DNA from 2 places in the Streptomyces sp. NPDC058375 genome. Region 1 is predicted to be linked to the other one. Evidence: riboswitches for the same ligand, from Rfam matches in the RefSeq annotation. Region 1 holds a riboswitch; the other holds the start of a gene.
The links. A riboswitch is a leader RNA that binds a small molecule or an ion and turns the genes downstream of it on or off. The one in region 1 is predicted to bind thiamine pyrophosphate.
Positions count from the first base shown of each region.

Region 2: linked by a shared signal. The riboswitch ahead of ACFWM7_RS18965 (thiamine ABC transporter substrate binding subunit) and the one ahead of thiO (glycine oxidase ThiO) in region 1 are both predicted to bind thiamine pyrophosphate.

Region 1 covers NZ_JBHXJG010000275.1:624-4,399, reverse strand. The annotation lists gene ACFWM7_RS30280 (thiazole synthase) at 1-557, opposite strand, end outside; gene thiS (sulfur carrier protein ThiS) at 560-748, opposite strand; gene thiO (glycine oxidase ThiO) at 883-2,091, opposite strand; TPP riboswitch at 2,089-2,201, opposite strand; gene ACFWM7_RS30265 (hypothetical protein) at 2,254-2,595, shown strand; gene ACFWM7_RS30260 (NAD(P)/FAD-dependent oxidoreductase) at 2,676-3,776, shown strand, end outside.
Region 2 covers NZ_JBHXJG010000109.1:3,213-6,988, forward strand. The annotation lists gene ACFWM7_RS18955 (phosphatidate cytidylyltransferase) at 1-380, shown strand, start outside; gene rlmN (23S rRNA (adenine(2503)-C(2))-methyltransferase RlmN) at 480-1,586, shown strand; TPP riboswitch at 1,666-1,782, shown strand; gene ACFWM7_RS18965 (thiamine ABC transporter substrate binding subunit) at 1,864-2,961, shown strand; gene ACFWM7_RS18970 (ABC transporter permease) at 3,048-3,776, shown strand, end outside.

The DNA of each region.
Region 1 (3,776 bases):
CCCGCGTCGAGGATCACCGGCACCCCGGCCTGTTCCACGATCAACTCGAAGTTGTGCGGGTTGCGGATGCCGAGCCCGGAGCCGATGGGGGAGCCGAGCGGCATGATCGCCGCGCACCCCACCTCCTCCAGCTTCCGGGCGAGGACCGGGTCGTCGTTGGTGTAGGGCAGCACGGTGAACCCCTCGTCGACCAGCGTCTCCGCCGCGTCCAGCAGCTCGATCGGGTCGGGCAGCAGGGTCCGCTCGTCGGCGATCACCTCCAGCTTCACCCAGTTCGTGCCGAGCGCCTCCCGGGCCAGCCGGGCGGTGAGCACGGCCTCGCCCGCCGTGTAACAGCCGGCGGTGTTCGGCAGGACCTGGATGGAGAGCCGCTCCAGCACCGAGAGCACCGAACCCTGCACGGTCGGGTCCAGCCGGCGCATCGCGACCGTGGTCAGCTCGGTGCCCGACGCGATCAGCGAACGCTCCAGCACCTCCAGGCTCGGGGCCCCGCCGGTGCCCATGATCAGCCGGGATCCGAAGGTGGCGGGCCCCAGTGTGAAGACGTCGTCGGACATGGTCAGCCTCCCTGTACGGCGGTCAGGACCTCGACGCGGTCGCCCTCGCCGAGCGTCGTGGCAGCCCACCGGCCGCGCGGGACGACGCTCTCGTTGACGGCGGCGGCGACTCCGGCACCGGCCCGGGTCAGCGTGGCGACGAGGGCGCCCAGGTCCGTTCCGGCGGGAACGGCACGGGCTTCCCCGTTCACCGAGACGGAAACGGTGGCTTCGGGTGCGGCGGGGGCTTCCGGTAGCGCATCGGCCTCCGGTACGGCGTCGGCTTCCGGTACGCCGGTGACTTCGGGCACGGCGGTGGCCGCCGGACCGGCGGGCTGCTGCTGGGTCATACGGGCTGCTCCTGGAGTACGGGGGCGGCGGTGGTAGTTCCGAACCGGCCGGGGCCGAAGGGGCGGGCCGCCTCGGGCAGCTCGCCGGTGGTCAGGGCGTCGGCCATCGCGTCCCCGGTGACGGGCGTCAGCAGGACGCCGTTGCGGTGGTGGCCGGTGGCGAGCAGCAGACCGGGCAGGGAGGTCGGGCCGAGCAGCGGGGCGTTGTCGGGCGACGCGGGACGCAGCCCCGCCCGGGTCTCGGTGAGCGGCAGCTCGGTGATGCCCGGCACCAGCTCGTGGGCGTCGCGCAGCAGCTCGTACACCCCGCCGGCCGTGACCGTGGTGTCCCAGCCCATCTCCTCACTGGTGGCGCCGACGACCAGCTCGCCGTTCTCGCGCGGCACGAGGTAGAGGTGGCCGCCCCGGACCACGGCGCGCACGGTGCGGCTGAGGAAGGGGGCGTACGCCGGTGGCACGGTGAGCCGGAGGACCTGGCCCTTGACCGGGCGGACCGGCGGCACGAGCTCCGGCGGGAGCCCCGCGAGCCGGCCGCTGAGGCTGCCCGCGGCGAGCACGACCTGATCGGCCGCGAACTGCGTGCCGTCGCCGAGCAGTGCCCCGGCGGCCCGGCCCCCGGCGACGGTGAGCCGCTCGGCGGCCGTCCGGCGGAACGCGACCCCGGCCCGCTCGCACGCGGCCAGCAGCGCGGCGGCGAGGCGGCGCGGATCCACCTGGTGGTCGCCGTCGACCCGGAGGCCGCCCCGGACGCCCGGAGCCAGCATCGGCTCCAGACGGCGGCATTCACGGCCGCTCAGCCAGACCGACTCCAGGCCTGAACGCTCCTGGAGGGCGTGCAGTTCGCGCAGATGCGCCCGGTCGTCGGAGTCCAGCGCGACGGCGAGCGTGCCGCAGCTCCGGAAGCCGGTCTCCCGGCCGCTCGCCTCCTCCAGCTCCTCGACGAACGCCGGATAGCGGGCGGCGGAGGCGAGGTTGAGGCCGAGCAGCATCTGCTCGCCGTAGTGCAGTTCGGTGACGGCGGCCAGCATGCCCGCCGCGACCTGGGCGGCCCCGCCGCCCGGTGCGGGATCGGCCACGGTGACGCTCAGCCCCCGCTGGGCCGCCCGCCACGCGGTGACCAGGCCGATGATGCCGCCCCCGATGACGAGGACGTCGGATCCTGAGGTTTCTCCCCGTGCTCCTGAGGTTTTCCCCGAGACGCGCATGAGTGTCCAGCCCCTCCCTTCGCCGGCATGACCCGGAGCAGGTTCGTACGGTCGGAGGCCGTCCAGCCTCCCTCTCAGCCCGGTGCGTCCGGGCTCCCGCGAGTGTTCTACCTTGGCCACCCTAAACCCCGCCGCCCACTGCCCAGTAGGGGAGCAGCCACCATGGCCCGTTCGCTCGACGGACTCGTCCTCGCGCCCGTCGCCGACCAGGCCCCGGGCCAGGTCGGCACCCGCACCCGCTTCACGTACCACGAGGAGGGCGGCCGGATCTGGGCCGAGTACGCGGGCGGCGACGTGGTCCGGGGCCACCTCGTCGGCACCCGGAAAGGGGATGTGCTGGACTTCCGTTACGTCCAGCTCAAGCAGGACGGAACGACCTCGTCCGGGCACTGCGTCTCGACGGTCGTCGACCTCGCGGACGGCCGGGTGCGGTTGGAGGAGCGGTGGCAGTGGGAGTCGCAGGAGGGCAGCGGGACCAGCGTGGTGGAGCAACTGCCCTCCTGACGACAGTTTTTCCGGGGCGCTTCCGGGGCCCTTCCCGCGGCCGTCTTCCTGACGTTTCGTCAGGTGATTAAGGTGGACGGGTGAGCGAGCAGCAGACGGAGAAGAGCCCGGCCCGGCACGTCGTGATCGTCGGAGCCGGCATGGCGGGCGTCCAGACCGCCGTCGCCCTGCGGGAAGCCGGCTTCGCCGGGCCCGTCACCCTGATCGGCGCCGAGCCCCACCAGCCCTACGACCGCCCGCCGCTGTCCAAGGCCGTGCTGCTGGGCAAGGCCGAGGACTCCGCCTTCGACGTCGACTTCGAGGCGCTCGACATCACCCTGCGCCTCGGCCTGGACGTCACCGCCCTGCGCGCCGCCGACCACGTCCTGGACACCGCCGACGGCCCCGTCCGCTACGACGCGCTGGTCCTGGCGACCGGCGCGGAGCCCGTGACCCTGCCCGGCACCGAGGGCGTGCCCGGCGTCCATCTGCTGCGCACCCTCGACGACGCCGCCCGGCTGCGGCCCGTCCTGGACCGGCAGCACGACGTGGTCGTCGTCGGGGCGGGCTGGATCGGCGCGGAGTTCGCCACCGCCGCCCGCGCCGCGGGCTGCGCGGTCACCGTCGTCGAGGCCGCCGCCCGCCCGCTCGCGGGCACCCTGCCCGCCGAGGTGGCCGCCCCGATGGCCGCCTGGTACGCCGACAGCGGCGCCGAACTCCTCACCGGGGCCCGGGTCGACCGCGTCCAGGAGGGGACCGTGATCCTCGCGGACGGCCGCACCCTGCCCGCCGGGGCCGTGGTCGTCGGAATCGGCGCCCGCCCCGCCACCGGCTGGCTGGCCGGCTCCGGGATCGCGCTCGGCCCGGACGGCTCGGTCACCGCCGACAGCACCCTGCGCGCCTCGCTGCCCGATGTGTACGCGGTCGGCGACTGCGCCTCCTTCCCCTCCGCCCGCTACGGAACCCGCCTGCTGGTCCACCACTGGGACAACGCCCTCCAGGGCCCGCGCACCGCGGCCGCCGCGATCATGGCCGCCGGAACCGGTGAACCGCTCCCCGTCTACGACCCCGTCCCGTACTTCTGGTCCGAGCAGTTCGGCCGCTTCGTGCAGTACGCCGGCCACCACGCCCACGCCGACACCCTGCTGTGGCGCGGCGACGGGGCGGACGCGGCCTGGTCGGTGTGCTGGCTGCACGACGGC
Region 2 (3,776 bases), on a different contig from region 1:
TCACGGTGGTCAGCGACACCGGGGCGTACGCGGTCGGCTGGCGCTTCGGCAAGCACAAGCTCGCCCCGCGCATCAGCCCCGGCAAGACCCGCGAGGGCCTGCTCGGCGCGGTCGCCTTCGCGATGGTCGCCGGCGCGCTCTGCATGGAGTTCCTGATCGACGGCGGCGCCTGGTGGCAGGGCCTGCTGCTCGGCCTCGCGGTCGCGGCCAGCGCCACCCTGGGCGACCTGGGCGAGTCCATGATCAAGCGGGACCTCGGGATCAAGGACATGGGCACCCTGCTCCCCGGCCACGGCGGCATCATGGACCGGCTGGACTCGCTCCTGCCGACCGCACCGGTGGTGTGGCTGCTGCTGGTGCTGTTCGTCGGTTCCGGCTGAGCCCCCGGCACCCACCCCACCTGCACGTTCTGCGAGCGAGGGTCCGTCGTCCACAGGGCGGCGGGCCCTCACCCGTCTGTCTGCCACACTGGATGAACCATGCCTAAGCCCGGAGAACTCACTTTCGTCGCGCCCCGCGGAGCCAAGAAGCCCCCGCGGCACCTCGCCGACCTCACGCCCGCCGAGCGCAAGGAAGCGGTCGCCGCGACCGGTGAGAAGCCGTTCCGCGCCCAGCAGCTCTCGCAGCACTACTTCGCGCGGTACGCGCACGACCCGGCCGAGTGGACCAACATCCCGGCGGCGTCGCGGGAGAAGCTCGCCGAGGCGCTGTTCCCCGAGCTGATGTCCGTGATCCGGCACATCAGCTGCGACGACGACACCACCCGTAAGACCCTGTGGAAGCTGCACGACGGGACGCTCGTCGAGTCCGTCCTGATGCGCTATCCGGAGCGCGTCACGATGTGCATCTCCTCGCAGGCCGGCTGCGGGATGAACTGCCCGTTCTGCGCCACCGGGCAGGCCGGCCTCGACCGCAACCTGTCGACCGCCGAGATCGTGCACCAGATCGTCGACGGCATGCGTGCCCTGCGCGACGGCGAGGTGCCCGGCGGGCCCGCGCGGCTGTCCAACATCGTCTTCATGGGCATGGGCGAGCCGCTCGCCAACTACAACCGCGTGGTCGGCGCGATCCGCCGCCTCACCGACCCGGAGCCGGACGGACTCGGGCTCTCGCAGCGCGGGATCACCGTCTCCACCGTGGGCCTCGTCCCGGCCATGCTGCGCTTCGCCGACGAGGGCTTCAAGTGCCGCCTCGCCGTCTCGCTGCACGCCCCGGACGACGAGCTGCGCGACACCCTCGTCCCCGTCAACACCCGGTGGAACGTCCGCGAGGTGCTGGACGCCGCCTGGGAGTACGCGGAGAAGTCCGGCCGCCGGATCTCCATCGAGTACGCCCTGATCCGGGACATCAACGACCAGGCCTGGCGCGGTGACCTGCTCGGCCGGCTGCTCAAGGGCAAGCGGGTGCACGTCAACCTGATCCCGCTGAACCCCACGCCCGGCTCCAAGTGGACCGCCTCGCGGCCCGAGGACGAGAAGGCGTTCGTCGAGGCCATCGCGGCCCACGGCGTGCCCGTCACGGTCCGGGACACCCGTGGCCAGGAGATCGACGGGGCCTGCGGGCAGCTGGCGGCCTCCGAGCGCTAGGAGGTTCCCGGGCCTCCGAGCGTCGGCCTCCCCCGGGCGGCCGGAAACCGCCGGTGTAGCCTGGGCCGAAATCAACTTCATATTCCGACAGGGGAGCGCCACAGCGCTGAGAGTGCGGCACCAAGGACAGGTTGGCCGCAGACCCTCTGAACCTCGCCCGGGTCATTCCGGGTAGGAAGTTCGGACCTTACTCAAGCTGTTGCGCCCTGCCCGCTTCCGGTTCGCCGGACAGCGGGCGGGGCCGCGTCTCTTCCTGGTCACCTCCAGGAGGAATCACATGAACACCACCACGAAGTACGCGGCGACCGCGCTCGCCGCGGTGCTCGGCGTCACCGTGCTCGTCGGCTGCGGCAGCGACGACGGCTCGGCGGGCTCCGGCGCGTCCAAGGGCAGCGGGTCCAAGACCGTGACCCTGGTCAGCCACGACTCGTTCAACGTCTCGGACGAGGTGCTGAAGGCGTTCACGAAGGAGACCGGCTACAAGGTCAAGACCCTCAAGAGCGGCGACGCCGGGGCCGCGCTCAACCAGGAGATCCTGACCAAGGGCTCCCCGCGCGGCGACGTCTTCTTCGGTGTCGACAACACCCTGCTCTCCCGCGCCCTCGACATCGGCCTGTTCACCGCGTACGAGGCCAAGGGCCTGGACCGCGTCGCGCCGGACACGCAGACGGACGAGAAGCACCGCGTCACGCCCGTCGACACCGGCGACATCTGCGTCAACTACGACAAGAAGTTCTTCGCCGACAAGAAGCTCGCCCCGCCGAAGACCTTCGCGGACCTGCTGAAGCCCGCGTACAAGAACCTCCTCGTCACGGAGAACGCGGGCAGTTCCTCGCCCGGTCTCGGCTTCCTCCTCGGGACCATCGCCGCCGAGGGCGAGGACGGCTACGAGGCGTACTGGAAGAAGCTCAAGGCCAACGGCGTCAAGGTCGTCGACGGCTGGGAGCAGGCGTACAACGAGGAGTTCTCCGGCTCCGCCGGCGGCAAGAAGACCGGCGCCGACCGGCCGCTCGTAGTCTCCTACGCCTCCAGCCCGCCCGTCGAGGTGCTCTACGCCGACCCGCAGCCGAAGGAGGCCCCCACCGGGGTCGCCACCGGCACCTGCTTCCGGCAGACCGAGTACGCCGGGCTGCTGACCGGGGCGAAGAACGAGGCGGGCGGCAAGGCGCTGCTGGACTTCATGATCAGCAAGACCTTCCAGGAGGACATGCCGCTCAACATGTTCGTGAACCCGGTCGTGAAGGACGCGAAGCTGCCGGAGCTGTTCACGAAGCACGGCGAGAGCGTCGAGACGCCTTCCACCGTCGCGCCCGAGAAGATCGCCGCCAACCGTGAGCAGTGGATCCAGTCGTGGCAGTCGCTGGTCCTGAAGTAGGCATCGAGGAGAAGGCCGCCCGGCCCGCCGGCAGTGGGCCCGGGCGGCGGTCCGGGCGGCGCGGGGCCGCGGTGCGGCTCGGCCTGATGGCCGTGCCCGTCGCCTTCTTCGCGCTGTTCTTCGCCTATCCCGTGACCGCGATCGTCGGCCGCGGCCTCAAGGCGGGCGGCGACTGGCAGTTCGGGCGGATCGGTGACGTACTGGCCCGCCCGGACATCCTCGACGTCCTCTGGTTCACCACCTGGCAGGCCCTAGCCTCGACCGCGCTCACCCTGCTGATCGCCCTGCCCGGGGCGTATGTATTCGCCCGCTTCGACTTCCCCGGCAAGCAGGTGCTGCGGGCGGTCGTCACCGTGCCGTTCGTGCTGCCCACCGTCGTCGTCGGCACCGCGTTCCTGGCGCTGCTCGGGCGCGGCGGGCTTCTCGACGAGCTGTGGGGCGTCCGGCTCGACACCACGGTGTGGGCGATCCTGCTGGCCCATGTCTTCTTCAACTACGCCGTGGTCGTACGGACGGTGGGCGGGCTCTGGTCCCAGCTCGACCCGCGCCAGGAGGAGGCCGCCCGGGTGCTCGGGGCCGGGCGGTTCGCGGCCTTCCGCCGGGTGACGCTGCCCGCGCTCGCCCCGGCCGTCGCCGCCGCCGCGCTGATGGTCTTCCTCTTCACCTTCACCTCGTTCGGCGTCGTGCAGATCCTCGGCGGACCGGCGTACTCCACCCTGGAGGTGGAGATCTACCGGCAGACCGCGCAACTGCTCGACCTGCCGACCGCCGCCGTGCTGACCCTGGTGCAGTTCGCCGCGGTCGGGGCGATTCTC